2 regions of the Lysinibacillus sp. GW823-FHT06C08 genome follow, and region 2 is predicted to be linked to the other one. Evidence: riboswitches for the same ligand, from Rfam matches in the RefSeq annotation. Region 2 holds a riboswitch; the other holds the start of a gene.
What was found. Region 2 has a riboswitch for cobalamin ahead of AC1Q6O_RS13300 (energy-coupling factor ABC transporter permease). Riboswitches for the same ligand answer to the same signal wherever they lie in the genome.
Positions count from the first base shown of each region.

Region 1: it holds a riboswitch for cobalamin, as region 2 does, so the genes downstream of both, AC1Q6O_RS09320 (ABC transporter substrate-binding protein) here and AC1Q6O_RS13300 (energy-coupling factor ABC transporter permease) in region 2, are expected to answer to the same signal.

Region 1 is NZ_JBXAHN010000002.1:309,175-324,788, reverse strand. It holds gene msrB (peptide-methionine (R)-S-oxide reductase MsrB) at 150-578, opposite strand; gene msrA (peptide-methionine (S)-S-oxide reductase MsrA) at 571-1,104, opposite strand; gene AC1Q6O_RS09375 (YpmS family protein) at 1,117-1,698, opposite strand; gene AC1Q6O_RS09370 (GDSL-type esterase/lipase family protein) at 1,703-2,614, opposite strand; gene AC1Q6O_RS09365 (DegV family protein) at 2,831-3,673, opposite strand; gene trhA (PAQR family membrane homeostasis protein TrhA) at 3,948-4,583, shown strand; partial or broken gene AC1Q6O_RS09355 (transposase) at 4,713-4,993, opposite strand; gene AC1Q6O_RS09350 (HIT family protein) at 5,251-5,745, opposite strand; gene AC1Q6O_RS09345 (dihydrofolate reductase) at 5,804-6,280, opposite strand; gene AC1Q6O_RS09340 (alpha/beta hydrolase) at 6,442-7,359, shown strand; gene AC1Q6O_RS09335 (class I SAM-dependent rRNA methyltransferase) at 7,421-8,617, shown strand; gene AC1Q6O_RS09330 (S9 family peptidase) at 8,705-10,693, opposite strand; gene AC1Q6O_RS09325 (precorrin-3B methylase) at 10,765-11,442, opposite strand; gene AC1Q6O_RS09320 (ABC transporter substrate-binding protein) at 11,495-12,490, opposite strand; cobalamin riboswitch at 12,655-12,841, opposite strand; gene AC1Q6O_RS09315 (elongation factor G) at 13,018-14,958, shown strand; gene AC1Q6O_RS09310 (hypothetical protein) at 15,064-15,614, opposite strand, start outside.
Region 2 is NZ_JBXAHN010000005.1:41,412-57,025, reverse strand. It holds gene cobJ (precorrin-3B C(17)-methyltransferase) at 1-636, opposite strand, end outside; gene AC1Q6O_RS13305 ((2Fe-2S) ferredoxin domain-containing protein) at 641-1,012, opposite strand; cobalamin riboswitch at 1,157-1,338, opposite strand; cobalamin riboswitch at 1,600-1,784, shown strand; gene AC1Q6O_RS13300 (energy-coupling factor ABC transporter permease) at 1,929-2,675, shown strand; gene AC1Q6O_RS13295 (energy-coupling factor ABC transporter substrate-binding protein) at 2,677-2,949, shown strand; gene cbiQ (cobalt ECF transporter T component CbiQ) at 2,955-3,728, shown strand; gene AC1Q6O_RS13285 (energy-coupling factor ABC transporter ATP-binding protein) at 3,725-4,573, shown strand; gene AC1Q6O_RS13280 (S8 family peptidase) at 4,712-8,230, shown strand; gene AC1Q6O_RS13275 (GNAT family N-acetyltransferase) at 8,313-8,753, opposite strand; gene AC1Q6O_RS13270 (glycosyltransferase) at 8,867-9,961, opposite strand; gene AC1Q6O_RS13265 (glycosyltransferase family 2 protein) at 10,218-10,817, shown strand; gene AC1Q6O_RS13260 (polysaccharide biosynthesis protein) at 10,864-11,892, shown strand; gene AC1Q6O_RS13255 (SDR family oxidoreductase) at 11,889-12,743, shown strand; gene AC1Q6O_RS13250 (alpha/beta fold hydrolase) at 12,794-13,546, opposite strand; gene AC1Q6O_RS13245 (DNA polymerase IV) at 13,705-14,940, opposite strand; gene AC1Q6O_RS13240 (MurR/RpiR family transcriptional regulator) at 15,158-15,614, opposite strand, start outside.

The DNA.
Region 1 (15,614 bases), on a different contig from region 2:
ATGGCTATCCACCACTTTGAGAGTGCTATCCGTCTCTTTTCACTTTCTATCCGTCACTTTGCTATTGCTTGCCATTCATCTGAACTCTCCCTCCCTCTACACCCATCAAAACAAAAAAATCCTAGCAAGATCGCTCTTGCTAGGATTTTTTATTTGAATAATGATAGGAATTGGCCGTAGCCTTCTTTTTCTAGATCTTCTTTTGCTATGAAGCGAAGGGATGCTGAGTTAATGCAGTAGCGTAGGCCTCCTAGTTCGCTTGGGCCGTCTGGGAAGACATGTCCTAAATGGGAGTCTGCTTCTTTACTGCGTACTTCTACTCGGCGCATACCGTGGGTTGTGTCGAAGTGCTCGGTTACTTCTTCTTTTTGGATGGGCTTCGTAAATGCTGGCCAGCCACAGCCTGAGTTGTATTTGTCCAATGAGCTGAATAGTGGTTTTCCAGAGACGATATCTACATAGATGCCCTCTTCAAAATGCTCATCGAACTCATTGCGAAACGGTGGTTCTGTGCCATTTTCCTGTGTCACGTAATATTGCATGTCTGTAAGTTCTTTTAAACGTTGTTCTTTATTCATGTTTATTCCCCCAGTGATGCTCTTGATACGCTCGGCGACCGCTTCCAACCGAATAGCGTTCGTAGTGCATTGGATTTTTCTTATAATAATATTGGTGATAGTCCTCAGCCGGGTAAAATGTGCTAGCAGGTAAGATTTTCACCATGATCGGTTTATCAAACTTTCCAGAAGCTTCTAGATCAGCCTTGGAACGCTCTGCTAGTTGACGTTGTTCTTCATTATGATAGTAAATGGCTGTTGTGTAGGATTCGCCGCGATCATAAAACTGTCCACCTGCATCTGTCGGGTCTATTAAGGTCCAATAGATAGACAGTAGTTGCTCATAGCTATAAAGATCATCATCGTATACGATTTGCACGGCTTCGGCATGTCCAGTAGTTTCTGAGCACACTTGCTCATAGGTTGGATTGACAACATGTCCACCTGTATAGCCAGATAGCACCGATTCAATGCCAGGTGTTTCGTCAAATGGCTTGACCATACACCAAAAACAGCCTCCTGCAAATGTTGCATATTGCTTTGCCATTCAGTTCACTCCTTATTCACCAGGAACAATAATTTCTAATAAAATTTTGTCATTTGGTAAGTCCAATTCTTTAGCACGGACGCGTGATCCGGATGCTATGTTAATGCGAGATAAATCAATATAGATTTCTGCTTTATTTGGGTTCACGGTAATCCATGAAGGGAATTCCACCGAATCCCGCATAATTTTCATCGTCGTCTCCGGCGGAATATTTAATAGCCCGACATTCATCCCCGTTTGCTTTAAAATAATATTGCCCTTGTCATCTACAATGGGTTCAAAATTCATGGAAATCGGAATTTCCGTGTAAAACACCGTGAGCGTGCTTCGTAATTGAATATCATCGCCGATTGTAAAATCAAGTGGTAAAGGCGAGCCTTTTGCTGCATCCTTTAAATATTTTTTGGAAATCGATTCTAATTCCTTTGTTGTGGTTTGCACCACGAGTACATTTCCTTTGCTTTCACTTTCACCTGCTGAACGCTTGGCAACATCGACTCCATCTACTGGTCTAGTTGCTAAAAAAACGACGAGGAGGATTGCAAAAAGCACTGTGCCTGCTAAGGCGAAAAACGCGACTTTCCATTTATTCATTTTGTCACTCCTCGAAGCCTATTGCCTTGTTAATCTTTTCTTCCATACCACACTGCTCCATTGCCGCTAGTATACGTTCTGTCATTTTTTCATATCCCTTTGCATTGGGGTGGAAAAAATCTGTATGATAGACGAGCTCTTCATTTGAATCAAATAAATCCTCCACCGATACATAGCAAGCATTGGAATCTTCACTCGCTACTTCCTCAATCACATTATTCCATTCTGTGATAATTGTATCGAATTCATTCGCCTCATTGGTCACAATCGAAAACGGATTATAGAAACCAATGAGTAGGATGGGCACTGTCGGATTTTTTGCACGAATGCCTTCAACGATTTTGCTATAGCGCTGCTTATACGTCCGCAATTCTTTATCGAATGCGTCACGCTTTAAGTTAAACAAATCCTGTTTAACAACTTTCATGACATCATTGCCACCCATTGTTAAAGAAATGAGCTGCGCTTGTTGCAACTCTTCATCATAATGCCCTTTTTTCACTAATTTTAGTAGCTGATCACTACGTCTACCACGTTTGCCACGATTATCAACATCTACCTCGGAAATCGAGGGCCACGTAAGCAATGAATCTGCTAATCTTCCTACATAACCGTCTTGACTATACTCATCACCGACACCATCTGTTAATGAATCTCCTAGTGCCAGATAATGCAGTTGCTTTGCATTTTCTTCATCAATTTGCGATAAATCCTCTGCTGATGGCTCAAAAAAATGTTCAAAAATTTGCGTCAACATATTCTTGGAGGTTTTTTCCTCTTCTACTGTTTGTTGCTCATCCTGCGTCATATCTTGCTCCGTTTCTGCTTGCTCACCGTCAGGCTCTGCTTGCGGATTCGGCTCATCGATTGATATTGCACAACCACTAAGTACTAAGACGGCCAAACATGACAACATAAATCGCCGAATGTCCATTTGACCACCTTCCATCCCTTTCTGTACCTTCTATTATAGAATAGTTCATACCCTAATGAAAAGTGACTTACTCTCTGTTCTCCATAATTTTGTGTTGTTGCCAAAATTCCTCTTTTCCAAATAGCCGAACAAGTATCCAGCTAAAAGGGCCAAAACGAAAAAAGCCACTACATTTACTTATGTAGTAGCTCCTCACTATTATTCTGCAAAATAAATAAATCCGATGGCACCCGGTCCAGTATGTGTCGAAATAATTGGAGATGTAAAGGCAATCTCAACGTCATTAAAGCCAGTACCTTCGATTAACTCTTTTAATGGATTCCCCATTGTGATGAGGCCATCTGCATGAGAAATACCGACAGCTTTGACTGTTTTCCCAGCCGTATCAGCTTGGAATTGTTTAAATAAGTAATTCACTACCTGTTTATGGCTACGCACCTTGGAAACGGGATTGTAAACGCCACCCTCTAAATTAGCAATAACTTTGATGTTCAGCAATGAACCGATAAAGCCTGTACCTTTACCAATTCTACCGCCCTTAATTAGATTTTCAAGCGTATCCACAATTACATATAAATGTGTGTTTGCACGTACTTTATCCAGACGAGCTACGATTTCCTCAACTGTTGCTCCAGCATCGCGCATTTTAATAGCCTCACGTAGCTGAATAGCTAAACCGATTGCAATAAAGCGTGAATCAATCACCGTCACATCAGCGTCTGTCATTTGAGCCGCTTGTCGTGCTGACTCTACCGTGCCACTCATACCACCTGTCATATGGATGGAGAGAATTTGATCGCCATCCTTGCCTAGCTCATCATATAATTCCTTAAATTTACCTGGTGCAGGCTGTGAACTTTTCGGCAAATTTTTAGCATTTTTCATCAAGCCTAAAAAGGGTTGTGGCTCTAAATCCACACCATCTATATATGTTTCACCATCAATTTGAATTGTTAATGGCACGATATGTATGCCATGCTGTGCTACTTCTTCTTTTGTTAAATCACAAGTTGAGTCCGTTACTATATGAATTCGTCCCACTTCGACACATCCTTTTACTTCATTAAAATTTATTATATAGACTAATGAATCATTATGTAAACATGACATTTGTCATTAGGCAAAGCCTTGATTTTTTGAAAATGTAAACGCTACCTTTGATACTATAGCGTTTCCTTTATCTCTTGTCTATCAAAGCCCCTAAAAGAATATGACAGCCTTATGACATTTTTGATATGAAATATATGACAAATGTAAATGTTCATGTATAAATTATTGGGGTATAGTAAATACATGAACGAAAGGAGTGTTGTAAATGATTGATTCATTTGACTATAAATCTTGGAAGGAAGAACTGTGGAATGCCATTACACACGGTATTGGTTTTATTGCAAGTATTCCGGCTCTAGTTGTTTTACTGCTTACAGCTGTGCAAACAGGTAATGCTCTACATATTACTACTTTTAGTATTTTTGGCGTCTCTGTCATCATCCTGTTTTTAATGTCCACATTGCTACACAGTATGCCAGAAAAATATAAACACTTTTTCGCTATTTTGGACCATTCGTCCATTTATATTTTAATTGCCGGTACGTATACGCCGTTTTTATTAATTGCGGTGGGTGGCACCCTAGCCATTACTTTATTATGTATTATTTGGTCACTCGCAATATTAGGTGTTCTTTTTAAATGTTTCTTCATTAACCGCTTTGAAGTGCTATCCTTAATTTTTTATATTGGCATGGGCTGGCTCATCATTTTTGCTATTAAGCCTGTTTATTTATACTTAGGATTTTATGGCTTTGCTTTACTACTTGCAGGTGGACTGTTCTATACAATTGGAGCCATCTTTTATGCTTGGCGCTCTCTACCTTATAACCATGCAATCTGGCATCTTTTTGTGCTAGCTGGCTGTGCTTCCATGTACGCTTGTGTGTACTTCTATTTATAAAAAAGTCGCTCCCTTCATAAAAGGGCACTGAAAAACTTATGTTTTCATAAATGCGAACCTTTTTCAGATAAAAATAAGGCACTTCTTGTTCAATTTTGAACAGGAAGTGCCTTATTTCTGTCTCATTGGATCTTCTGTTGCCATATCCAAGAAATAGTTGAATGACAGCGCTCTACTAGGTCGACGTCTGATACATCATTAATCGCTTTTAATAATAAGTACTTAAACATGCGAATTGGAGGAATGGCATTACGTCCATTGTCTAAACAATATTTTGTTTTTAGCTCATCTAAAATGAATGAAAAATCAACAAGTTCATTGATCTGGCGAAGCATATTATCTTTTGGCACAACAATATCGTAGATTGCCATGTATGGACTTAAATTAAGGGTTTCCTGATTTGAAATCATTGGGGCACCACCTACATATTCATTTTTTTATTATAAAGGAAAGTGTGACTAAAATAATAGAATGATACATTGCGTTGTTTGGAGAAGCATCGCTCGACTCCTGCGGGAAAGCGAGACAGACGAGACCCCGCACGAAGCGAAGCGTAGGAGGAGACTCGGCGCTCGCCCGCGGAAAGCGAGCGGAATGCTTCGGAAAACAACAGTAGAGTCACAGTGCCAAATGAAAAAAAAGATATGGACTTTTTCAGTGCCCTTCTTCATAAGGAGCGATTTTTTATGGATTCTCTTAAAAGCTCAATAGCTTCCCTTACTTCTTTTTCATGCTCCTCATTACTCAAATTATTTCTGGCATGAAGTAATACTGGCCTCAAGGATTCAACGGATCGCCCGAATGCATTCATCCATTCATAGCGGGGCACCATCCAAGTATGGAAATGATGAGTCGTATCTTCGTTGTAAAAATAATAAACGTATTCAATGCCCAATACTTCCCTTTGAGCTTGTCTAATTTTTGTTAAGAGATTGATGTAATCCAGTTTTTCGTCATTATTTAATTCATCGAAGCAATGGATGTGACGCTTTGAAGCTAAAATAACTAATCCCTTGATTGGATAAGCTACATCCTGGTGGGCGTGAAAATAATCCGTTTCAATGATAACACCACCATTGGGCTTGACCTGTCCACTTATGATGGCACAGCTCAAGCAATCAACTTGAGCAATTTCTCCACTCGATAATCGTATGTTGCGCATCAATATCTCCCCTAAATATAGAAATAGCACGGTCTATCAAAACCGTGCTTTTCCCATGTTATTTACGCTCAAAAATTTGATATTGGAAAGTATAGCCTTCTGAAGCTGTTTCGGGCTGTTCAGCAGAAACCTCTACAAACTTCTCCTCATAGCTCGGAAAAAAGGTATCGCCCTGAAATGAATGATTGATTTTTGTAATATATAAGCGATCTGCCATTTCCATTGATAAACGGAAAATTTGCTCACCGCCAATAATCATGATTTCCTCTACATCCCCTGCTATCGCTATTGCTTCTTCTAGGCTCGTCACAGTTTCAGTGCCTTCTGCGTGATAATTTTCATCTCGTGTAATAACAATATTGCGACGTCCAGGTAGTGGACGACCAATGGATTCAAACGTTTTTCGTCCCATAATCATTGGCTTGCCCATTGTTTTGTTTTTGAAATACTGCAAATCTCCCGGTAAATGCCAAGGCATTCCGTTATTATAACCAATTACATGGTTGTCATCATGTGCCACAATTAAAGAAATCATACTGTCCCTCCAAATACTTTCTTCCCTTTTATTATAAACACAATTCGTTGATTTCACCTCTATTATGAAAGAATTTTCTTTTTCTAAAATTAAATCCTAGTAAAATTATATGAATAGTTTATAATGTAAGTAATAAACGTCACGATAAAGGACTGATGAGGATGACTACTTTAAGAAAAGAAGCTGTTCATTATATTCAAGATCAACAAGTTGCTACACCCTACTATCAAGTTACACCACAGGAAGCTCGCGCGATGCGTACGGTTACGCCATGGCAATCACCCCATAAGCCAATATTAGCGGCGATGCAAGATCAACTAATTACCATGCGTGATGGGGCTCAAATTACGCTACGACTTTATATACCTACTCATGATCAACCATTACCTGTTATTGTTTATTATCATGGCGGTGGCTGGGTATATGGTAATTTAGAGTCTGTTGATGCTGGCTGTCAGCTTTTAGCAGACCAAGCGCAAGCAATTGTCGTTTCAGTGGATTATCGTTTGGCTCCTGAATTTCCTTTTCCAACTCCATTGCAGGATGCCTACGATAGCTTAGTATGGGTGCATGACCATATCGAAGCATATGGTGGCGATGCTGCTCGGTTGACCGTGGCTGGGGACAGTGCTGGCGGAAATTTAGCAACGGTCGTGGCCTACTTAGCTGTAACTTCAGGTGGACCATCATTGCAAGCACAAGCACTCATTTATCCTGTTACGAATGTGGATTTTACGACCGTTTCCTATCAGGCTTATGGAGAAAAGTTCGGCCTAGATAAACAGGGCATGCAATGGTTTTCTCAACACTATACAGATGAATTGAACTTTACAAATCCATTGGTGTCTCCCCTACTGCTCGAGGATGTAAGACGTATGCCTAAAACACTCCTCATTGCAGCAGAGGCAGATGTCCTCTTTGATGAAGGTTTAAGTTATGCCCAAAAATTGTCTGACTCTGGAGTACCTGTGGAGCATATAACCATGTCTGGTTTAATTCATAGCTATTTTAGCAAAATGAATTATTTTGAAGAGGCAACAATCGAAACGGTGGCAAAAATTGCTGAATTCCTGAAATAAGTTTGGCTATCCCATCCAAACAGTGCGATAATAAAGCAAAACGTTTTTAAAGGATGACAACATGACACAAATAATTGCACTACAAATAAAACAGCCTTTTGCTGATCAATTAAAAAAAGGCTACCCATTAATTTCAAAAGATGCAGTGGATGCACGACAACTACCTTACGAGCAAGGGACTCTACTTAAGCTGATGGATCACCATAATCGTTTTATTGGTACAGGTTACTACGGTATTCAAAATAAAGGGATTGGCTGGGTCCTGACGACAGATATAAATGAAACCATTGATAAAGCTTTTTTCATTAAAAAATTCAAAAAAGCTATACAGCTACGAGAAGCATTCTTCCAGAATGAACATACAACAGCCTTCCGTGTTTTCAATGGCGAGGGTGATGGTATCGGTGGCCTAACGATCGATTTCTTTAATGGCTACTATATGGTGAGTTGGTATAGCGAGGGTATTTACTCATTGAAAGAAGTCGTTTATGAGGCGCTTGCTGAAACCATCAACTACCAGGCCATTTATGAGAAAAAACGATTCGATAGTAAAGGGCAATATATGGAACAGGATGATTTTGTCATGGGGACTCCTGGCGAATTTCCAATCATGGTTAAGGAAAATGGGATGACCTATGCAGTCCATTTAAATGATGGTGCGATGACTGGAATTTTCCTTGATCAACGGGAAGTACGATTAGCTATTCGTGAGCGCTATGCGAGCACAACAAATATGCTAAATACCTTCTCCTACACAGGGGCATTTTCTGTAGCAGCCTCGCTTGGAGGAGCTACTAAAACAACAAGTGTCGATGTTGCAAAGCGCAGTTTAGCCAAAACGATTGAGCAGTTTAGCGTCAATCAAATTGATTATGAAGCGCAGGATATAAAAGTAATGGACGTTTTTCATTATTTTAAATATGCACAGCGTCACGAATTAAAATTTGACCTTGTTGTATTAGATCCACCAAGCTTTGCCCGCACAAAGCAAATGACGTTCTCAACGGCGAAGGACTATCCAAAATTACTGAAGGATACGATTGCGATTACAGCCAAAAATGGCATTATTGTGGCTTCCACAAACAACGCAAGCTTCGGTATGAAAAAGTTTAAAGGGTTTATCGACCAAGCATTTAAAGAGACTCGTACACGCTATAAAATTGTAGAGGAATACGGTTTACCAAAGGATTTCCGTGTGCCTCGTGAATATCCTGAATTTAATTATTTGAAGGTCGTTTTTATTCAAAAAATGGACTAACTCATCTGGAATCACACTTTGCTGTGGTTCTTTTTTTCTATAAAAAATGGCTTAAGAAGTATGTTCACTTCCTAAGCCACCTCTTTTTTAAAGCTTTTCCACAAACCAATCTCGTATATATTCGAGACGATGAATTCTTAATGTTGGCTTTCCGCTTCTTGACAGTTCATGATTAGCTTCAGGGAACCGGACGAATTTCGTTTCTTTTTTCCGATACTTCAAGGCGATAAATAATTGCTCCGCCTGTTCAATCGGACAACGATAGTCTTTTTCACCATGTAAAATAAGCAATGGTGTTTCAACATTGTCTACATATTTCAATGGTGAATGATGCCATAGCTTCTCTATATTTTCGAGCCCCGCTTGAATTTGCCAGTCTGTAAAGTAATAGCCAATATCACTCACTCCTGCAAAGCTAATCCAGTTTGAAATAGAGCGTTGTGTAACTGCTGCCTTAAAGCGGTTGGTATGCCCAACAATCCAGTTGGTCATAAAGCCACCATAGCTCCCACCTGTTACACCTAGTCGAGTTGGATCAATGAACTCATATTGCTCTAAAGCATAGTCCACTGCAGCCATTAGGTCTTGATAGTCATTGCCACCATAATCACCACGTACTGCATCCACAAACGTTTGTCCGTAGCCATGACTTCCGCGCGGATTTGTATACAGCACCGCAAAGCCTTGAGCAGCTAGGATTTGGAATTCATTAAAATAAGTGTTGCCGTACATCGCATGTGGACCACCATGGATTTCAAGAATAAGAGGATATTTCTTCCCTTTTTCATAGCCCACTGGCTTCATGATCCAGCCATTGACCTTCCAGCCCTCAGCTCCTTCAAACTCAATGCTCTCTGGCACAGCTAACTCTTTCGTCTTTAAAACGTCTTCATTGACTGTCGTCAATCGTTCTTTTTCACCCGTTTTTAAGTTGACGTAATATAAATCGCCCGGATTCGTTGTCGTACTTATGGCGACAACGGCTTGATCATTTTGAGCATCTAATGAAAAACCATAAACGTATTGATCATCGTGAATAGCTGGATAAATTTCACCATCTACATTCCCAAAGTAAATTGCCGCATTGCCGTGATCCGTTACTTGGAAATAGAAACTATGATTATCATTCATCCATTGTACACTTGGTGCTGCTACCCCTTGCAGGAAATCACCGATGACATAGTCACCGACAGGGGCATCAAATTCACTTGTTGCACAGTTTAGCAGATTTTGTTCCATATCATAAATCCATAGCTTCGCTTGTGTGGCATTTTCAAACTCACGTTTTCCTCCAACAAAGGAAAGGAAGCGGCTATTAGGCGACCAGGACGTTTGGTAATAGGAGCCAATCCCCTCTGTTACCTTGCGACTCTGTTTTGTTTCTAAATCGAATAAATAAATATCCGCATTAAACGAAAAATCTAAGTCCTCTGCTTGATCTGCTAAGTACGTAAGATAACTGCCATTTGGCGACCATGTACTCAGATGGAAATCCTCGTTCCCTTCTGTCACTTGCTTTAAGTCACCAGATTTTAAATCGACAATGGCAATGTGAGTATGCTGGTCCATATCCATAAATCCACCCGCATCCGACTTATGTTTCATCTTATCGATTTCGAGTGGCTTGAGTTCTTTTTCTTCTTTCTTGTCATCTTCAGCTTTGTCTAAGATAGTTTCATCTTTACCTAGCAAAACTGAAAAGGCAATTTTCTCTCCACAAGGAGACCAGACAGGCGTTGACGCACCGTTTTTGCAATACGTCACTTGCTTCGCCTCTCCCCCTGTTTTCGACAGTACAAAAATTTGCGGCTTGCCTGATCTTGTCGAAGAAAAAGCAATTTGACTGCCATCTGGCGACCAGACAGGAGAGCTTGTCCGATCGTTACCATATGTCCATTGCTGAGGACGTTTGTCTTTTAAATTTAAATAAAACAAGTTAGATACATAGTCTTTTTTCTTCTCATCAATACGTGTCTCTACATAAACTACCTCAGTCCCATCAGGTGAGAGCTGTGGATCTGCCACTGATTTCAAGTGATAAAGATCTTCTGGTTGAATCCCTTGTTTAGTTGTCATGTTCTTGCTCCTTTGTATTGTCATTTTCTATGCTCTACTACAATATTTCGACACCCTAAGTATTTTTCCTGCTACTCTATTGATTTTTTTACTAGTTCCCAATCAGCATTCATTTTTGTTCTGCGATAAAATTTATAAAAAGGTTCATTGGAACGAGCTTGGTTTTGATAGAGACGAATGATTTGTAGCAAAAAATCCTCAATATGATCAATCCCTACCCTTTTCGCGAAGAGAGTACCCGCCTGTGCCTTCGCCCCCATAGGGATGGCTCCTACATAAACATCAAAGCTCTCATGCTGATAGACTAAACCAATATCATCATATGTAGGATTATAGCAAGCCGATGCACAGCCATTCACATTGACTCGTACTCTTGCAGGCACAGTTATACCGTCCAATGCCTGATAGAGTTGTTCTGTTTGAGGAACTGCCTCCATTTTTTCTCCATCACAAAAATCACATGCCTTCATGGCAATATGAGGTCCTGAGGAAGCAACAAACAGTCCAGCCTCCTGTAAGGCATGGGTCGCTTCTGTCAGTTCACTAGAGGGGATCGATAATAATATGCTATAGGAGGCCGAATATTTAATGGCCCCCTTCTCCCCTACTATTTCAGCTATTTTTTGAAATTGGGCTGGCGTATAATGCTTATTAATAATGCCAGGGCTTACCGCTAATCGTGCATAACCACCTTGCTGATTTAGAGTTTCGAACGTTTTATCTGGTATGTTTTGACGAAATGCATTCATTGTTATCGCTCCTTAAGAAAAAGGAGCTAGCAAAGCGCTAGCTCGAATGTTTTTAAAAGTTGGCTGGGTAGAAGCCCTTGGCTAAAATTTGAATGGCCGCTGCAGCACGTACCCCTTCAGATGCCGCTGAAAGTGGAAGAATGACAAAGCGATCATTTTTGACTGCTTCCATTTCCTTCAACGCTGGATCATTTTTTAAGAATTTTATCTTTTGTTCAGCAGTTGTTTCGCCATAATCAATGACAACCACCACCTCTGGATTGCGATCTACTGCATCTTCCTTCGATACCGTTGTCCATCCTGACTCCACATCTCCAAAGATATTTTGACCGCCAGCGATTGTTACTAGCTCATTCATAAAGTTTTGACCAGCCGTGAATACGTCTTTATCACCACTGTCAAAGACTAGCACACGTAAATTTTCACTGTCTTTTGGTAATTTTGCTTGAACTTCTTCGACATCTTTTGTCATTTGTTCAATTAATGCTTCACCGCGATCTTCCACGCGGAATATTTCCGCGATATGACGAATATCCGTGAAAATATCTTCTAATGTTGGCTTTGTCATATTGGAAGCCGTATGTAAATACGTATGAATTCCTAATTCCTCAAGCTCCTCTGGTGTTCCAACACCTTTCTCACCAAAGCCACTTTTCCAGCCTGCATACAAGAAATCTGCCTCGGCATCAATGACTTGCTCCTTTGTTGGGTATTGATCTGAAAGAACTGGAACTTTATCGTAGGCTGCTTGAAGCGGCTCGTAGATTTTATCATCTAAATAAGCTGTCCCTACCATGGAATCCTCTAAGCCTAATGCAAGCATAATTTCTGTTACATGCTGATTTAAGCTAATGGCCTTTTTAGGTGCTTCCTTATAGGTTTGGGTAGTTTCATTATTTTCAATGATGACCTCAGTTGTTGTCGCCTCAGACGGTTCAACTTTTTCAGTTTGCTTTGCTGATTCAGGCTTGTCCTTTGCGCCACACGCTCCTAATACAGCGATTAAGGCGATGACCATGACTAGCCATATACTTCTCCATTTTTTCATGTCCTTTTCTCCTTTGTTGTCATAAATATAGAAAGAAATCAGAGACTTCTTTGCTACTAGGATAATTGGAAGGGCATAAAAAAACCCTCTTGTCGCCAAGAGAGTTGCATAGTGAAAAAACGGTATTAGTACCTTTATCACTATCCCCATCCTCGTGGTTCTTAGTTAACATACATATACTGGCAGGTATCCTGGCTTAGGTTCATCATCTATACGCCTTCCCATAGTTAAACTACAGTGGCATGCTGTATAGACTCCCCATTTACAGTTGCGGGACAGCATCGGAATTGCACCGATTTCCCTTTTAAGCAAATGACAAATGCCATTTGCACCAATATGTTCTAATTATGCTATTGATAGACTAGCAGTTCATGCGTTAATTCGCAATCAGTAATAGAATGCAAAAAATATAATCATCATTATATTAGCACTATTTCGACAAAAAGACGAATCATTTTACAAGAAATAATTGTGCTAGTATTCTGATACAATGAGAAGATAGCTACTTATAGAAACGAGGATTTATTATGTACAAGACGATTGGGGTTCTTGCTCATGTTGATGCAGGAAAAACAACCTTTTCTGAGCAAGTGCTTTTTCATACAAATAGTATTCAAGCGCGGGGACGTGTCGATCATCAGGATGCCTATTTAGATAATCATGAGCTTGAGCGCAAACGGGGCATTACGATATTTGCCGAGCAAGGACGCATGACTATTGGCGACGATACATATACGTTGATTGATACACCAGGACATGTCGATTTCTCCCCAGAGATGGAGCGTGCCATCCGTGTCATGGATTATGCCATCATTATTATAAGTGCGGTAGAGGGTATTCAAGGTCATACTGAAACGGTATGGCAGCTTTTACGAAACTATCATGTCCCTACATTCTTTTTTATTAATAAAATAGATCGTGACGGAGCAGATGTAAGGGCTGTGATGACCCAGCTCCATAAAGATTTCTCGGAACATGTATTATTCGTCGATGAACCACTTCAGGAGAATTATGTTTCCAGCACAATCATGGAATGGCTGGCGGAGCGTGATGAAAAGCTCCTGGATGCCTTTTTGAATGAAGCATTGGAGCATGGCCTGTGTATGAAGCACCTACAATCGATGATTAAAAATGAATCTGCCTTCCCCTGCTTTACTGGTTCGGCATTAAAAGATGAAGGCATTCAAGAATTGATTGCTCAACTTCCACTCATAACGGGTACTCACTTCGAGCCGGAAGCACCGTTTCAAGGAGAGGTCTTTAAAATACGACATGATGGCCATCAGCGTTTAACATTCATCAAGGCTTTAACAGGCAAATTACATGTTCGAGATGAATTTACGTTTGGAGACCTTACAGAGAAAGTAACAGAAATTCGTCTTTATAACGGCAGCCGTTTTGAAACTGTTCAGCATGTTGAGGCTGGTGAAATCTTCGCTGTTAAAGGGCTCAGCCAGGCACACATTGGCGATCGCATTGGCAGTAACACGCTATCACAGCCCTATGAGCTTGTCCCTACATTACAGGCAAAAGTTCAATATGAGGGTGAGCAACATATTAAAGAAGTATTAAAGATTTTCCGTCTACTAGAGGCCGAGGAGCCATCATTGCGTGTCGTATGGCAGGAAAAGTTTCAGGAAATCCATGTGCATATAATGGGTGTCATTCAGTTAGAGGTACTGATAGAAGTATTATTGAAGCGCTTTACATTAAACATCTCTTTTGGAGAGCCGCAAATATTATATTTGGAAACAATTGCGACAACCGTTACAGGCTACGGACATTTTGAACCACTTAAGCATTATGCAGAAATTCATTTATTAATGCAGCCAAATGAACGTGGGACTGGCATTACCTTTAGCAATGCCTGCCATGCAGATGATTTATCAGTGGGCAACCAGCGCCTCGTAGAGAAGCATTTGTTTGAACGTGATCATCATGGCTTACTCACAGGCTACGCAGTAACAGATATTCATTTTACGCTTTTAACGGGACGTGGACATAATGAACATACGTCTGGCGGTGATTTCCGAGAAGCCACTTTCCGAGCACTGCGCCAAGGACTGGAACAAGCACAGAACGTCCTGCTTGAGCCGTATTATCGCTTTAAAATGAAGGCTTCCAATGACTTTATTGGCCGTATGATGACCGACATTCAACAGGCTGCTGGCACCTTCGACGACCCTGTACTCACTGAAACAGACGTTGTATTAACAGGACGTGCACCAGTAGCGACCTTCATGAGCTATAGCACGATTTTTGCCGCCTATACAAATGGGAAAGGTGCGCTTACCCTCCAATTTGATGGCTATGATGTGTGTCATCATGCAGAAGAAGTAATATCTCAAATAGGCTATGATAAAAATGCCGACCCTGAATACAGTTCTTCCAGCATTTTTTGTTCAAAAGGTAAAGGCTATTCTGTCCCTTGGCAAGAGGCGCAAGCAGCCATGCATTGTCAGAGCTAAGTTCATGTACTAGCATGGCAAATCTGTTGAACTAGTACTTCAGATGAAGGTAGAATATCCCTACAAAAAATAAAGCAAGCCCTCCGCTTCATGGAGGGCTTGCTTTTATATGGCACCAACAGCTTTCTTTGAAGGCTTGTGCACCGGATAGGCAGGTTCAACCACCACATAACCTTGCGTATTCGTGAAGTCGATAACTACTTTTCCAGGCTGACTTTTTAATATTTGTAGTTGATCAATTAATGTTAATAATAGCTCGTGGCCGTTCCCACGTGGATGCCAATTAAAGTGATAATCATTTAATTCCTGAACGGCTTGAAGAAACTGCGTGTATTCCTGCTGTGCAAATGCAATTAGTTTATCCTGATGAGGAATTTGCTCTAAATCGTTCATATACGTTTCATAAAAACGTATGACAATCGAGCATAGTAAATCATTGACACGTGCAGCGCTTAACACTGGATTGGGCTCCTGTGAAAGACGGTCAAGATTAGGCTTTGCTCGTGTTGAATCAATGCGTGTAATTAAGTGGTACTGCTCCCCATTCACCTCATAAACAATAGGGTTGGTTGGCATATACATCATAAAGCTATTCGTCTTCGTTTTCAGTTGATCCGTTAAATTCGCCTGAGCAAAAAGATGGCCTTCTACCTCCC
Region 2 (15,614 bases):
CGTCATCGTCACTTCCTGACGTTCTCGATAGGCACTTTTTACAAGCCCTACTGGTGTGTCAGGAGAACGATATTCTAAAAGAATTCGTTGCGCTTCGACAATTTGTCTTGTACGGCGACCACTTTTAGGATTGTATAAAGCAATAACAAAATCGGCCATAGCTGCGGCTTCCACACGCTTCGCAATTAAATTCCACGGAGTGAGATGGTCACTCAAACTAATGGTACAAGCATCATGCATAATGGGTGCACCAAGTAAACTAGCACATGAATTGATAGCTGAAATACCTGGGACAATCTCCACTTCAATACCAGTTGCCTCTGTCCAGCCTAGCTCAATTAATACTTCATACACCAATCCCGCCATACCATAAACGCCTGCATCTCCACTCGAAATGACCGAAACAATACTTCCTGCCTCTGCTTGACGAACGGCCTCCTGAGCACGTGACACTTCCTCTGTCATACCTGTACTGACAATGGATTTTGCGCTGACTAAATCTTGAATCAGTTCAACATAGGTTTTATAGCCTATGATCATGTCACTTTGTTGTAAAGCCTCTACTGCACGTGTCGTAATATGCTTAAAGTCTCCAGGCCCAAAGCCTACTACGAAAATTTTCCCTTTTTGCGCCATGTTTTTACCCCTCTTTCACCTTTTCAATCCCTTTAATGGCTGTTGTTTGCGCTGTTCGCTGTAATGTCCCTTCTCGAAGTGTAAAAACATGATCGTTATATAAGGATTCATGATGCAAATCCTGTACAAGTGTTCTAGCATGCTCCGTTGACGGTACACGATACCAATTCCCCTGAGGGTAAGCAATCACAACACAAGCATCCTTGCATCGTCCATTACAGCGCGTTCTTGTCGTATGTATTTCTTTATCTAGTGCGTTACGCTGTATTTCATCTCGTATAGCTTGGGTAATTTCCTCCCCATCCTTGTTCATACAGCTACTGCCATTGCAAATAAAGAGATGTGTTTTCATCCCCTCTAAATTCCACGTTGTCATCTTATATCTCCCCTCATTTGCTTTTGGAAAAAAGAAAAAACCTTTACTCTGCCGAAGAGTAAAGGTTTGTAGAAGCCAAATAAAAACGAATAGATTGAAAGACAGATCCTCGCTTTTGCTTCAACTTCTCCCTCCGAAAAGTTTGCATGCACAATCTGATAAGCAGGTTTCCTGACTTAAGCTTCATTTTACTGTCGCACCTTCCCTAGTTTGCACAGGTGGCATTGCGATTTCATCAGCTATTACAGTAGCGGGGGCTGTATTGGACTTTCACCAATTTCCCTATTATCTCGAGTTCTTCGAGCACTTATCGACGTTTTATATGAAATTTTTAATCGTATACATAATAGAAAACTGTCTTAATCATATCTTATTATTTTAAAATTTCAATATTTCTTTAAAAAATCATGACAAATTTATCAATTTCATAGGAGGGGTGAAAGCTATTAAAAATTTGAATTTGCCTTCTTTAATCCTAAAAAACGTTAGTTATCAGAATTTTCGACATTGATATTCTATTTTTAATTTTTTATAAAAAAAGTATAGCATAATTATGGAAATTCGTGATACACTTTGTCGTGAAATCTCACAACTTACTATTTTTCGGTGTAAAATGCTCGTCATTTTGCTTAAAAGGGAAGCCGGTTTAAGTCCGGCGCGGTCCCGCCACTGTAATAGGGAGCTTTATAGAAAATGTCACTGTCCAATGGATGGGAAGACCTATAAAGTGTTGAACTAGAGCCAGGAGACCTGCCGAACATAAGTGATCGTTTCAGCCTACGAGGATAGGTGTGCGGCTTAGCAGATGAAAATGTTATTTGCTTTTTTAGCTATGCACTTTTCCAACAACGGAAAAGTGCTTTTTTATTACGCACGCTACATTCTAAAAATCTATTTACAGTTTGGAGGAAAAAAATTGAAGCTGTCTTGGTGGAAACTTAGTTATTTTCTATTGGCTTTTTTAATGGTGCCAAAGCGTGCCTTCGCCATGCATATCATGGAAGGTTTTTTACCAATCGAATGGGCTATTTTTTGGTGGGTAATCTCCATCCCATTTATTATTTTAGGATTGCGCTCTATTCGTAAAACAATTGATGAAAACCCTGAAACAAAAATGATTCTGGGGCTGTCCGGTGCGTTTGCCTTTGTCCTATCAGCCTTAAAAATCCCTTCAGTTACAGGGAGCTGCTCACATCCAACAGGAGTAGGTCTCGGAACAGTATTATTTGGACCGTTAGCCATGAGTGTCATTGGGACAATTGTTTTATTATTTCAATCTTTACTTTTAGCTCATGGTGGGATCACAACATTAGGGGCTAATGCATTTTCGATGGCTATTGTAGGACCGTTTATCGCCTACTTTGTATTTAAAGGGGCAAAACAATTGGGGTTATCGTTTTCATTAGCTGTTTTCTTTGCGGCCATGCTTGGGGATTTAGGTACATATGTGGTGACTTCCATTCAATTAGCACTAGCCTTCCCATCTGAAGTTGGAGGCTTTATGGCTTCCTTTACAAAGTTCGCAAGTATTTTTGCCTTAACACAAATCCCATTAGCTGTGAGTGAAGGAATATTAACAGTTATTGTCATGAACTTCTTGAAAAAATATAATATTAGCGAATTAAAATCTTTACGTGTTTTCTCTACAAAGGAGGCGCACTAATATGAAACGAAATTTATTACTTTTAGCAATCGTCGTACTATTGGCGATTATCCCTCTTTTCGTCCAAAAAGGAGCAGAATTTGGAGGAGCCGACGGTGAAGCAGAAGCAGCCATTGGGGAGATCAATGCAGAATATGAGCCATGGTTTGATAGTTTGTGGGAACCACCTAGTGGTGAAATTGAAAGCTTATTATTCGTGCTACAAGCAGCTATTGGTGCTGGTTTTATCGGCTACTTTATTGGCTATATGCGTGGCAAGCATAAAGAAGGTTAAGGATTATGTTACTCATTGATAAGTATGCGTATCTCAATAAGCTAGCGTTCGTTCATCCGCTAGAAAAAATGATATTTTCATTAGGACTACTTTTATTCACGCTTATTATGAGAGATGAACGACTTTCACTCATTACATTTTTTGTAATGAGTGCTTTTATCATTTGGGGCGCGAAAATTCCACTAAACTATTATGCGAAGCTATTATTACTACCTGGTTTTTTCTTATTCACAAGTCTCTTATCAATCATCATTTCGATAGCTCCAGCAGCGCATACATTACCAGCCCATATGGGGGCATTTACGTATATAAACTGGACAATTTTTATTGGGAGAGCCAGTATCGCTACCGCCCAGCAACTATTCTTTATTGTACTTGGCAGTATAAGTTGCTTATATTTTTTAGTTTTAACGACATCTGTACAAGGAATTTGTTATGTGCTTCGACAATGGCGGCTACCTACTTTATTAGTTGAGCTAGTAGAACTCACCTATCGTTTTATTTTTATTTTTTTAGAAAGCATGCAAAAAATTCATTTGGCCCAGCAAGCCCGGCTTGGCTACCACTCACCCATGCAATGGTTACGTTCAGTGTCTATGCTAATTGCCGCGTTGTTTATTGAAATGTTTCAGCGCAGTCGAGAGCTTAATCATGCCATGCTGGCGCGTGGTGGTGAAACGGTTTATTGGCATGAAACGGGCGCCTATAGCAAAAAAAACTGGCTTGGTATAACGGCTATTTTTTTATTCCTCATCGTATACGGAGGGTACTTCTCATGACAGCATTTTATTTTAAACTAAACAACCTGTCATATGCCTATGCAGATGGTACGAAGGCTTTGACAGATATTACATTAAACATTCCAAAAGGAAAAAAAATCGCTATACTCGGTCATAATGGAGCAGGAAAATCCACTTTATTTCAGCACCTTAATGGTATTTTGAAACCAACAGCTGGGACCATTTCATTTGATGGAGAAAAACTTCAATATAATAGAAAGGGATTAAAGGCTCTTCGCCAACAGGTTGGAATCGTCTTTCAAGATGCTGATAATCAGCTTTTTTCAGGAACTGTTAAGCAAGATATAGCCTATGGTCCAATGAATCTAGGATGGCCTACGGAAAAAATTGAAGAAAAAATAGCATGGGCTGTTGCACAAACTGAAGTGACAGAGCTACTAGATAAACCCATCCACTTTTTAAGCGTAGGGCAGAAAAAGCGTGTGGCCATGGCAGGTGTATTAGCGATGGAACCGACTGTCCTTTTATTAGATGAACCAACAGCGGGTCTTGATAGCTATTACGCTACACAAGTTTTTCAATACTTAGCCAAAGTAGAAGACCATGAAAGAACGATTATCCTTGCGACTCACGACATTGCCCTTGCCTATGAATGGGCCGATCAAATTATGGTCATGGAGGCAGGAAAAATTATTTATAATGGTGACCCTGTCGCCTTATTTTATGAAGAAGAATTGCTAAAACGGGCACATCTTGAACGACCATGGGTATTTGACATGGCTTTGGCTCTACAAAAAAAGAAATTATGGCACGAAAATATTTCAATTCCTCGCTCTAAGCATGACTTATTGCAATTGATTGAACAGCTATATGTAGAGGCGTAATGGTATCATCCATAAAAAGTAACGGACAGTTCGTTTTTAAATCGCAGAGAAAAATTTTCCTCATTTGCGAAACTTTTCTAACGTTTAACCGTATTAGTATAGTCGAGACATATTATAGAACATCAAGGAGAGATACAATTGAAAAGTTGGTTTAAAAAATCAGTCGCTGTCGCAGCATCCGCTGCATTAATGGTTCCTGTCGCTTCGGCTTTTGCTGAGGAGACACCACAACAAAGTGCGAAGAACGTATTAGCAAGCAATTCACAACATGCAGGTAAGAATCTTACAAATGAAGACAAATGGATGAGTAAGGATACGATTATTATCAAGCATTCTGGCCTTGATAAAAACGTACATAAAAAAATCGGATCTAAGGTCATCCGCTCCATTCCTTCATTAGGCTATGATGTGATTCAACTTAACAAAGGTGTATCCATAGAAAAAGCCGTCTCTTACTATTTAAAGCAGCAAGGGATTTCAAGTGTATCCCCTAGTTATGTCTATCATTCTTTCAACAAAGAAACTGACCCAAAGAAACAAGATATGTATCATCTAAGCCTCTTGCAAATGGATCAGGCTCTAGCATTAGCTGGGGAACATGACGTAACAGTAGCTGTCATCGATTCTGGTGTTGATTTTAAACATCCCGATCTAAAATCTCAAGTACTCACACCTTATAATGCAGCTGCACCGGCAAATACATCTTATCCAGGTGATCATGGAACACATGTTGCTGGGATTATTGCCGCAGCTAAAGACAATGGCATTGGTGGACATGGAATTAATCCACAAGCGAAGCTACTACCTATTGATGTCTTTAACGGAAAAGAAGGAGCAAATGATTTTATCATTGCACAAGGTATTCTGTACGCCATTGAGCAAGGTGTTGATGTCATTAATATGAGTTTAGGAGGCTATGGTGAATCACCACTTATGCAGGATGCTGTTCAAAAAGCTATTGATAGTGGCATTACGATTGTCGCAGCGGCTGGTAATGAGTCGACGGATGAATATTCCTTCCCTGCTTCCTATGAAGGTGTAATTAGTGTTGGTTCCACGAATGATCGTAATAAGCTATCAAGCTATTCCAATTATGGTCCCTCTGTCGATGTCGTGGCTCCTGGCGAAGACATCTACAGTACTGTACACGATGACAAAAAAGGATCATCTTTTGTTAAGTTTAGTGGTACTTCCATGGCATCTCCCGTAGTGGCAGGCATCGTGTCCCTACTTAAATCAAAGCATCCGAATTTAAAGCCACATGAAATTGAAGCAATTCTTGAAATAACTGCACAAGATTTAGGTAAAAAGGGTTATGATCTTACTTATGGTCATGGGCTTGTCGATCCAGTGAAAGCCTTACAGTTCGATTTAAATAAATTACCTAAACATTATTCTGAATCTAAAGAAGAGCGTATCAAAAATGCCAAAGTTCTTGCTAAAAATACATTAAATATTGAACAAGGTGTTTTCGAACAGCAAGACGAGAAAAAATGGTACAAGGTTGAGCTAGAGGCAAATGAGTATGCTCAGCTAACATTAAAAGGCGCTGATCAATACGACTATGCCTTCGATTTATACTTTTACCCTACTAATGAACAAGGTGAAGTAGAGCCTATTAAAGTTAATGATGTTCGTGTAGGAAAAAAAGAAGGTCACCTTTTTAAAGCAGACCAAAAAGGAACGCTGTTAATTGGTGTGAAAGATCATAATGGTAGTTATAGCTTAAAAGGGAAATCTACTTATATCTTTACAGCACAAACTGCGAAAAACTCGAATTTGCCAATTGATGCTTTAAATAAGTCTTCAATGCAGCCTATTAAAAAATTCCCATATAATACGGCAGGTAAAAACTATACCCTACTGTCCAAAGATCAACAAAAGGATCAAGATTATTTTACGTTTTCAGTAACAAAACCAACAACATTGAAGTTTGATTTATCTGGAATTCCAGGTGTTACTGCCACTATGGATCTTTACTTAAAAGAGGATTTCAATCCGATTCCACCAGAAGAGATAAAGCAAGCTAAAAAAGAGGAAATTGAAGAAGAGGAAGCCTTCCCTATTCAAAGTTCCTACGGTGCAGCTAAAGGTGAAGCCGTTAGCATGATTATCGATGCTGTTCCAGATCAAGAATACATTTTAAGTGTATCTAATGAAAGTAATAGCGAGTTTTCAATGGAGATGTTTTTCAGTGGTGGCATTGAAAAAGAGGAAACAGTCAGTGAGTCTATGATTCCATACACATTAAAAGGTGAGGTTGTTATACTTCCACCCGATGAGGATGGACTACCTTTAGAGGAAGCCATGTACGACGAAAACATCTCTCTCGACCAATTACCAATAACGCCAAGTACAACAAAAAAGCGAAATGAAATTGAAGGCATGATGAGTATGCTCATGAATTCCTTTACAACGGACAATTTAGAAAATGTTGATCCGATTATTAAGCAAGCTATTCGCTTCAACATTGGTGAGGATCAAAAAGCTTATTTCCAAACAGAATATGATGAGGACTACTTCTTATTTAAAACAAAGGAAGATGCCCTTTATAGTTTTAGCTTTAACAAAGGTGCTGGCCAAATGCCTGCTGGTACTGTCTTTGAATACGATGAAAAAGCAAATGAACTAATTCCTGTTTCGTCCTTAACCAATGATTTGGGCTTACTTTCATTGCTTCTTGGCTCAGCCGGTAATGAAAACGATGCAAAAGTGATGGCATTGAAAAAGGACAAAACATATGTAGTAGCCGTTGTAAATGCTGGGGAACGTTCTATTGAGCCATATACGTTGAAAACAAGTAAAATCGGTGATATTCCAAAAGATTATAATCCTGATAATTATGAAGAAGCAAAAGCTCTAAAAATTCAACCAGGTACAACTTATAAAGATCATCTAATTTACCAAGACGATGAGGATTACTATTATTATAAGCAAAACGGTAATGATGAAATTATGAGTTTATTAATTTCCTCTGTTCCATTTACCAATGAACAATTAAATCAATTGCCAAAAGAGTTACAGAAGGACTTGAAATTTGCAGGATCGATTATTGAAGATACAAATGGCAATATGAAAATTGACCCGAAAGAAATGGAGACCGCCATTCCATTTGGATTGAGCGATAATATTCTTGAGATACTCCTTGGCATGGTAGGAACGACAGACGTAAATACATCCTTTAAGGCTAAAAAGGATCGTGGTTACTTTATTCAAGTCAATAGCACAGGGCTTGGCCAACTGTCCATTCAGCCCTACACATTGACGATGTTCGACCATAAACGAACAGACGAAGATGCAGATTCCCAATTAGTGAATGGTGTACCAACCAAACCATTAGCCCTTAAGAAAGAAGACGACAAATGGATAGCTACTCAATATTTAAATGCGGGTATACCATTTGGTGATAAGGATTACTTTGAATTTAACAACGTCCAAAAACGTGATATCTTCTTCTCACTTCAAACAGAAAAAGCACTAGATGGTGTGATTCGAGTGATAGATGCAAACGGAAAAACAGTCAAAACTTTAGATCTTTACGGAGCTGGAGATGCTGAGGTAGGTACAATCGAACTGGATGCAGGTAAATACTATATTGAAGTTAGTGAATATTATGGCCAAGCAAGTACACAGCCATATACGTTAGAAATTAAATAATATCAATAAAATCCCCTAGATAACGGAATATCTAGGGGATTTTTATACATCTAAGCATCTTTATTCTAAACTAAAATGCTTATTACATAAAATATTTGACATAATTACAGTATTCATCTTGCTTCATATGAAGCTTTTCATACAGCTTACGCGCATTCACATTATCTGCTGCTGTTTGCAGTGTCACATAACGAGCATACTGTTGCTCACAATATTGAAAAACTTTTTCCATCAATGCCTTGCCCACCCCTAGGCCCCTAGCATCTTCCGTGACATAAATATCGTTCAAAATATAGGCACGCTGTAACGCTATGGAAGAAAACGTTGGATATAATTGTGTAAATCCAACCATCTTGCCGTCTACTTGCGCCATAAAAATAACCGACTCTTTGAGGGCCAATCGTAATTGTAAAAATGCCTTAGCGCTACTTACGTCCGATTCAATACCATAAAACTGACGATATTCATCAAATAGCTTTGTTAACTCTTCTAGTTCGTTCATCGATGCTTGCAATATTTCCATTCTTGTCTCCCCTTGTGTCTTCCCATGATTGTTTCTACCATTATAAAGCTAGTTTCATTATATAGGAAAAAATGGCACAAAGAAAAGAATACTCCTCTCCATCGAGAGAAGTTCTACTTTTTTTCATTTAAGTATGCAGCGACATCTTTCACGATATGCTGCCAGTTTAATTCCTTCCGCGCATCGGCTTGTAGCTGAAGACAAGTATTTTCTAACAATGCTTCCTGATGTGCGACTTGCTGCAACGTCCGAGCAATACTTTCCCAATCATGTGTTGGATGAATACGGCCAAAGCGTTGTTGTTGGGTAATATCAGCAGCCCCATCCACATCGGTTGTCACAATATAACAACCGTTTTTAGCAGCCTCTGCAAAAACATGTGCAAAGCATTCAACTGTGGATGTTAAGCAAAAGATTTTTGCCTTGCGATACTCCTCCTCTAGCTGCATCTTGTCTGAGATTGGCCCTACCATTGTGACTTGCGCAGGATAAGGATGACTGTCCAGTAATTGTTTTATTTCCTGCTGAAACGATTCAGACATAGGTCCTACCAAACGAAGCTCCCAGTCTGTCAGCTGTGCTGCTAGAAAGGCTTTTATTGTAAAAATGGTCTGCTTCTCTGGTGCATCTAATCGGCCCACTGATAGAATTCTATTTTCTTTCTCATGAAATTGCACGGGCTCTGTGTGAAAATACTCATAAAAGCCATTTGGGATATGTTGAACATCTAATTGTGAAAACTCTCGAATGTCAGTTTGAATCGATACACATTCGGAGGTCAGAAGATCACAAAGCTGTAGCAATTCTAGAAAGTATGGATAGGTTTTTAATCGACTTAACCAAAATCGATTAACATCTAACTTCATATAAACTTTGCCATTAGGATTAAACTGCTTGTATGTTTGAAGAATGGAAAGATAGGATGGGTATGGTCCTATAGCAAATACAAGATCAATGTTCTTGGCATGCTTCACTAAATAAGCATTCATATTGGCAACATAATCAATCCCAATTGGAACCTGCTCAAATTTAACAGCCGGAAAAGATTGTTGCAGAAGGGTTTCATTCATCTCTGTCGTCACTATACTAACTTCATAGCCTAAATACTCCCCTAGTAAAATAGGCACAAGACATAGATCTTTGAAAATGTGTGCATCGGAAAGTTTAGCTGATTCCACGCTACAAATAAATGCGATCCTTTTTGTCATCGAATCCCTCTTTCTTAAAAAGCGCTCTTTCCTAGTTTATGACCACACCTGTCAAACGTGTATAACTTAGTAAAATGTCACAACCATCCCCATAGTTCTCTAGCAAAAATAAAGGCAATCCATAAAATTACTCTCTTAAAAAACTTATGATAGCAAGCAATTGCCTACGATAGCCCTCTATCCACGCATATTGTAATAAAGAATCTGTTCAGTAAACATGAAGAACTAAATTACTTAATCAGGATGGAGGGATAAAATGAAAATAAGCTTTTTATCACCTACTTATAATAGCGAAGAATGGATCCTAACAATGCTTGACAGTATTCCTAAAGAATATGCCTATGAAATTATCGTTGTAGATGACGGCTCCACCGACAAGACGTTAGCCATTTTACAGGACTATCAAAAAAACTGTACAGCGTTAAAAATCATCGTTCATCCAACGAATCTAGGTGCAAGCGTTGCCTATAACCGATGCATCGCTGAAGCAACAGGTGATTATATTGCCATCATCGATAGTGATGACCACTATTTACCTGCCATCCGCAATGTATTAGCACAGGTGGATGGTGAATTTGATATTTACTATTACAACATGATCATTAAGAATGGCTATGCGTTTATTAAAGATGAATCAAATCGTTATTCCTTGCCGGGACAATTTAAAATCATACGAAGAAGCTTTATCGGGGATGCGAAATTTACTATACGTAAGGATATTGCAGGAGATTGGGATTTTAATTGTGCGCTCATGGACAAAAATCCAACCAGTAAATATACCCATGAATACGCTTATTGGTACAACTATCCACGAGAAAACTCAGAATGCGATTTGCATGAAAGAGGATTGAAATAACATCATGAACGGACCTAAGCATGTGGGAGGTGTAACAAGACAGACAATGTTTAAAGATAAAACTTTACTGATTACTGGAGGAACAGGATCTTTTGGTAATGCGGTACTAAATCGATTTTTAAATACCGATATTAAGGAAATACGGATTTTTTCAAGGGATGAAAAAAAGCAAGATGATATGCGAAAGCTTTATCAAAACTCTAAAATTAAATTTTATATCGGGGATGTACGTGATTTACAAAGCCTTCACCCTGCGATGTATAACGTAGATTATGTGTTCCATGCTGCGGCCCTCAAGCAAGTTCCCTCTTGTGAATTTTTCCCTTTAGAGGCTGTTAAAACAAATATCTTAGGAACAGATAATGTTTTAACTGCGGCGATTCAAGCTGGCGTTAAAAAGATTATTTGTCTATCAACAGATAAAGCGGCATACCCTGTCAATGCGATGGGGATATCCAAGGCGATGATGGAGAAAACATTTATTGCTAAATCACGGATGGTCGACCCAAAGCAAACATTGATTTGCGGCACACGATACGGGAATGTAATGGCTTCAAGAGGCTCAGTCATACCACTTTTCATCGAACAAATAAAAGCTGGTAAACCTTTAACTATTACCGATCCAACTATGACTCGTTTTATGATGAGCCTTGAGGAAGCAGTCGAATTGGTGTTGTATGCATTCTCACATGCGCAAAATGGCGATATTATGGTGCAAAAATCACCCGCTGCTACGATCGAGAATTTGGCACAAGCTCTCCTTGAAATTTTCCAAGTGAACAATGCGATTCACATTATTGGCACGCGGCATGGGGAGAAACGGTATGAAGTATTATGTACAAAGGAGGAAGCAGCAAAAGCCATAGATTTAGGTGATTTTTATCGAATCCCAGCAGATAATCGAGATTTGAATTATGGAAAATACCTGGATGAAGGCTCTCCTAAAATTACCTTATCGGATGAATATAATTCCAATAATACACAAATGTTAAACGTGATGGCTATTAAAGAAAAATTACTAACCTTATCTCTCATTCAAGAAGAGCTTCTCCTTTGGACTGGAGGAACACCATGAAATTTTTAGTGCTCGGCGCTTCTGGCATGGCGGGTCATACCATTTCCATCTACTTACGGGAGCAAGGGTATGATGTGACAACGTATACGAGAACTGCTTTCGCATATGGAAATAATATTACTGGTGATATTACAGATTTGAACTTTTTACGTTCACTTCTTCAAGACCATCAGTATGATATTGTCATTAATTGTATCGGTATGTTAAATAAAGAATGTGAGGCAAATCCTGAGAAGAGTATTTTCTTGAATAGTTATTTACCACATGCTATCGTATCTCTCCTTGAAAATCGCCAGACGAAGCTTATTCATATGAGTACCGATTGTGTATTTTCAGGTGAAAACGCACCCTATTATGAAAATAGTGTAAAGGACGGAACTACCTTTTATGACCGTACAAAGGGTTTAGGCGAAATTGATCATACCAAACATTTAACATTCCGTAATTCAATTATTGGCCCTGATTTGAAAATGGATGGAATTGGGCTTTTCAATTGGTTTATGCACCAAAAAGGTCCGATTCACGGCTATACTGGTGCTATTTGGACGGGGGTCACAACCCTCACCCTAGCGAAAGCCATGGAGCAAGCAGCACATGAAGAATTAACTGGACTCTATCATCTTGTCAATACATCGCCTATATCCAAATACGATCTGCTTCAGTTATTGAATAAGCACTTTATGGACCATACAATAAAGATTACTCCACATCAGCTTATTAATGTTAATAAAACTTTAATTAATACTAGAAACGATTTTTCCTTTACGGTCCCTAGCTATGAAGAAATGATAATTGACATGAAGGAATGGATTTTGCAGCACAAGGATTTATATCCTCACTATATTTCTTAAAACTTCAACTCTATTACGAGTATTGTTACGTTACTCATAATGGAGTTTTTCTATTGAATGACTGTGCCCACTGGCAATTGTCCTTCCTTGATCCAATTCTCTACAAAACGATTAAAAAATGCAGGCTGGGCTAATGATACTCCATGCCCTATGTTGTTTAACATGATTCCTTTTGCATTTGGATGGCTTTGTACAAGCTTTTGTGCAGATTTTTTCATTATTTTTTTCTCTTGATTGCCAACAGTAATTAAAATATGCCCCTGTGCATTGTGGAAATTTCGTGGGATTGAAAACGTCATATTTTCTTGTAAAACCTGAATTAATGCATCGTATGTTATCTTAGTGCTATCATGATAATAGCGGTCAAAATAGCGATCATCGATGTATAAGGTTTTCGCTTGAAGCTTTGCGAAGGTTTTATTTTTGATAAGCGGGAATGATAGTCGGAGAAACGGCCGAATCATCCATGCTGTAGTAGGTGAAGGGATAACAAGAGCACTATTAATAATCGAAAAGTGGATTAAACTAGGCTTTATGCTTAACATTTGTATGGCAATTTGAGCACCTAATGAAAAGCCAATAACAATTACCTGCTTGCCATTCGCCTTTTCCTCTAAGAGCTGTACGAGATGTTGTGCACATTGCTCAATAGAAAATGAATGATCGGACACAAGCTCAGGCACTACACAGTGATACTTGGAGAAGTGCTGAATTTGTTGTTCCCACATCCATCCCCCAACACCACCCCCATGAAGAAACATCATCACTGGACCGTCGAAATGGCCATACTCTTTATATTGCATAATGGATTCATGCACCTACTTTCTTTACTGTTTAGCTTCTCAAAAGCTTGTTTGAGATTGATTGAATGTCTGGTTTTTTGTATTTCCTGGGCAATTGTTAACGTATGTCTTTCTCGATACGGAAATTAATTGCCTCAAACCTGTCAAAATGGAATCATTTACAAATGATCATCCCAAAAGTCCTTACTAAAACTCGTGTTTGCTTGATGCTTCCCTGCTGGTTTTACAATATCAGAACCTCTTAAAATGACACCTTTTCCAAATTTCTGTTCAATTTGATCTACCAATTTAATAATGGGTTCGTCTTTAATATGATCTTCAAAATCAAAAAAAGTTAGCTGCTGAGTCATCTCTTTAATGTCACTTACATTGGAAATAGTCACACCCAATAATCGAACAGGCTCCTCATTCCAGTTTTTATTAAACAGATTCCACGCCTGTTCAACTATATCCTCTTTTGAAAATATCGCGTTATTGACTGATTTACTCCGTGTATACGTTTCCCAAGAAGCTGTACGGATGATAATACTCACAGTCACTCCTGCGAGCTTTTTAGCCTTTAATCTTTCTGCTACCTTTTCAGAAAGAGTTGTCATTATTTTATATAATTCATCTCGGTCAGTCGTATCATGAGATAATGTTGTCGAATTCCCTACACTCTTCGTATCATATATTGCTTCTGGATCAACAGGTCGGTCATCCTCGCCATTGGCCTTCTGTTTCAAGCGAAGTCCATTGATGCCAAACTTCTGTTTTAATGTGTATTCATCAGCCGCAGCTAATTCTCCAATCGTTTGTATACCTAACTCTTTCAGTTTTTCTGCTGTGCTTTTCCCGATTCCATGCATCTCTTTAACATTCAATGGCCACAAAACTGAAGGGACATCACGTTTACGTAATATTGTAATGCCCATCGGCTTTCTCATTTCACTGGCCATTTTTGCTAAAAACTTATTGGGTGCAATGCCGATTGAACAAGGCAATTGTAGTTCGTTCCAAATTCTATCTTGTATACCATGTACATGTTCTAATACATTTTGTCCTTCGATTATAGGCAATTGTATATATCCTTCATCTATAGAAACGGGTTGAAGTATTTCACTATACTCTTTCAGTAATCCAAAAAAAGATTTTGAAGCAGCTCTATATCGTTCAAAATTTGGAGGTAGCACAATTAACTCTGGGCATTTTCTTCTGGCCTCACCGACATTCATGGTTGTATATACACCACTTTTTCTAGCTTCATAGCTACACGTAATAACAATCCCTCTACGTTCTTTTGGATTACCTGCAATGGCTATAGGTTTTCCCTTTAATGAGGGATCGTAAATTTGTTCCACTGAGGCATAAAAGCAATTAAGGTCAATATGTAAAATGATTCTTCCTTTATGCAATTTCGTTCACCTCACGTTGATTTTAATGTTAGCTATATTTTATCATATATGAGTCCTTTCACACTTAATCTACCGTCTAAGCAAAGCATGTTTTTATAGGTTTCACAATAAAATAAAAAGGTTCTTTTGATGTATACTCTCGGAAATCAAGTGACATCAAAAAAACCTTTTATTTTGGTTACCTATCCTATTAGAATCTATCCGATGAGCTCCCTTATTACTGATTAGTAAATGGTGAGAAATCATCACTTGTTTGGTCGTAATCTTCCATCCGCTTTTGAACCTTTATTTCATCAGAAGCTGCTATTCCTGTTATTAGTAGATTAAGTAGTGCAAAGGTTGGTGTAGCACCTTTTAGAGAAATAGGAGAAGGAGCAACCACCTTAAACAAAATGTCCGAAAGAAGCCCTAATGGCGACAATTCATCGTCTGTTATGCCTATCACTTGTGCCCCTTTTTTCTTTGCTGCTTTGACAAATGCATTCGTTTCTTTTGAATATCGAGGAAAAGAAATAGCCACCAATAATGTCTTTTCATCGATTAAGGATAATAAATAATTAGAATCCTCTATTTCTCCACGATATAAAAACGTATTTCCTACAACAACATTGAGACTAAACGATAGCCAGTTAGCAGGACCATATGAGGAACGGAAGCCTATGACGATTCTCTTT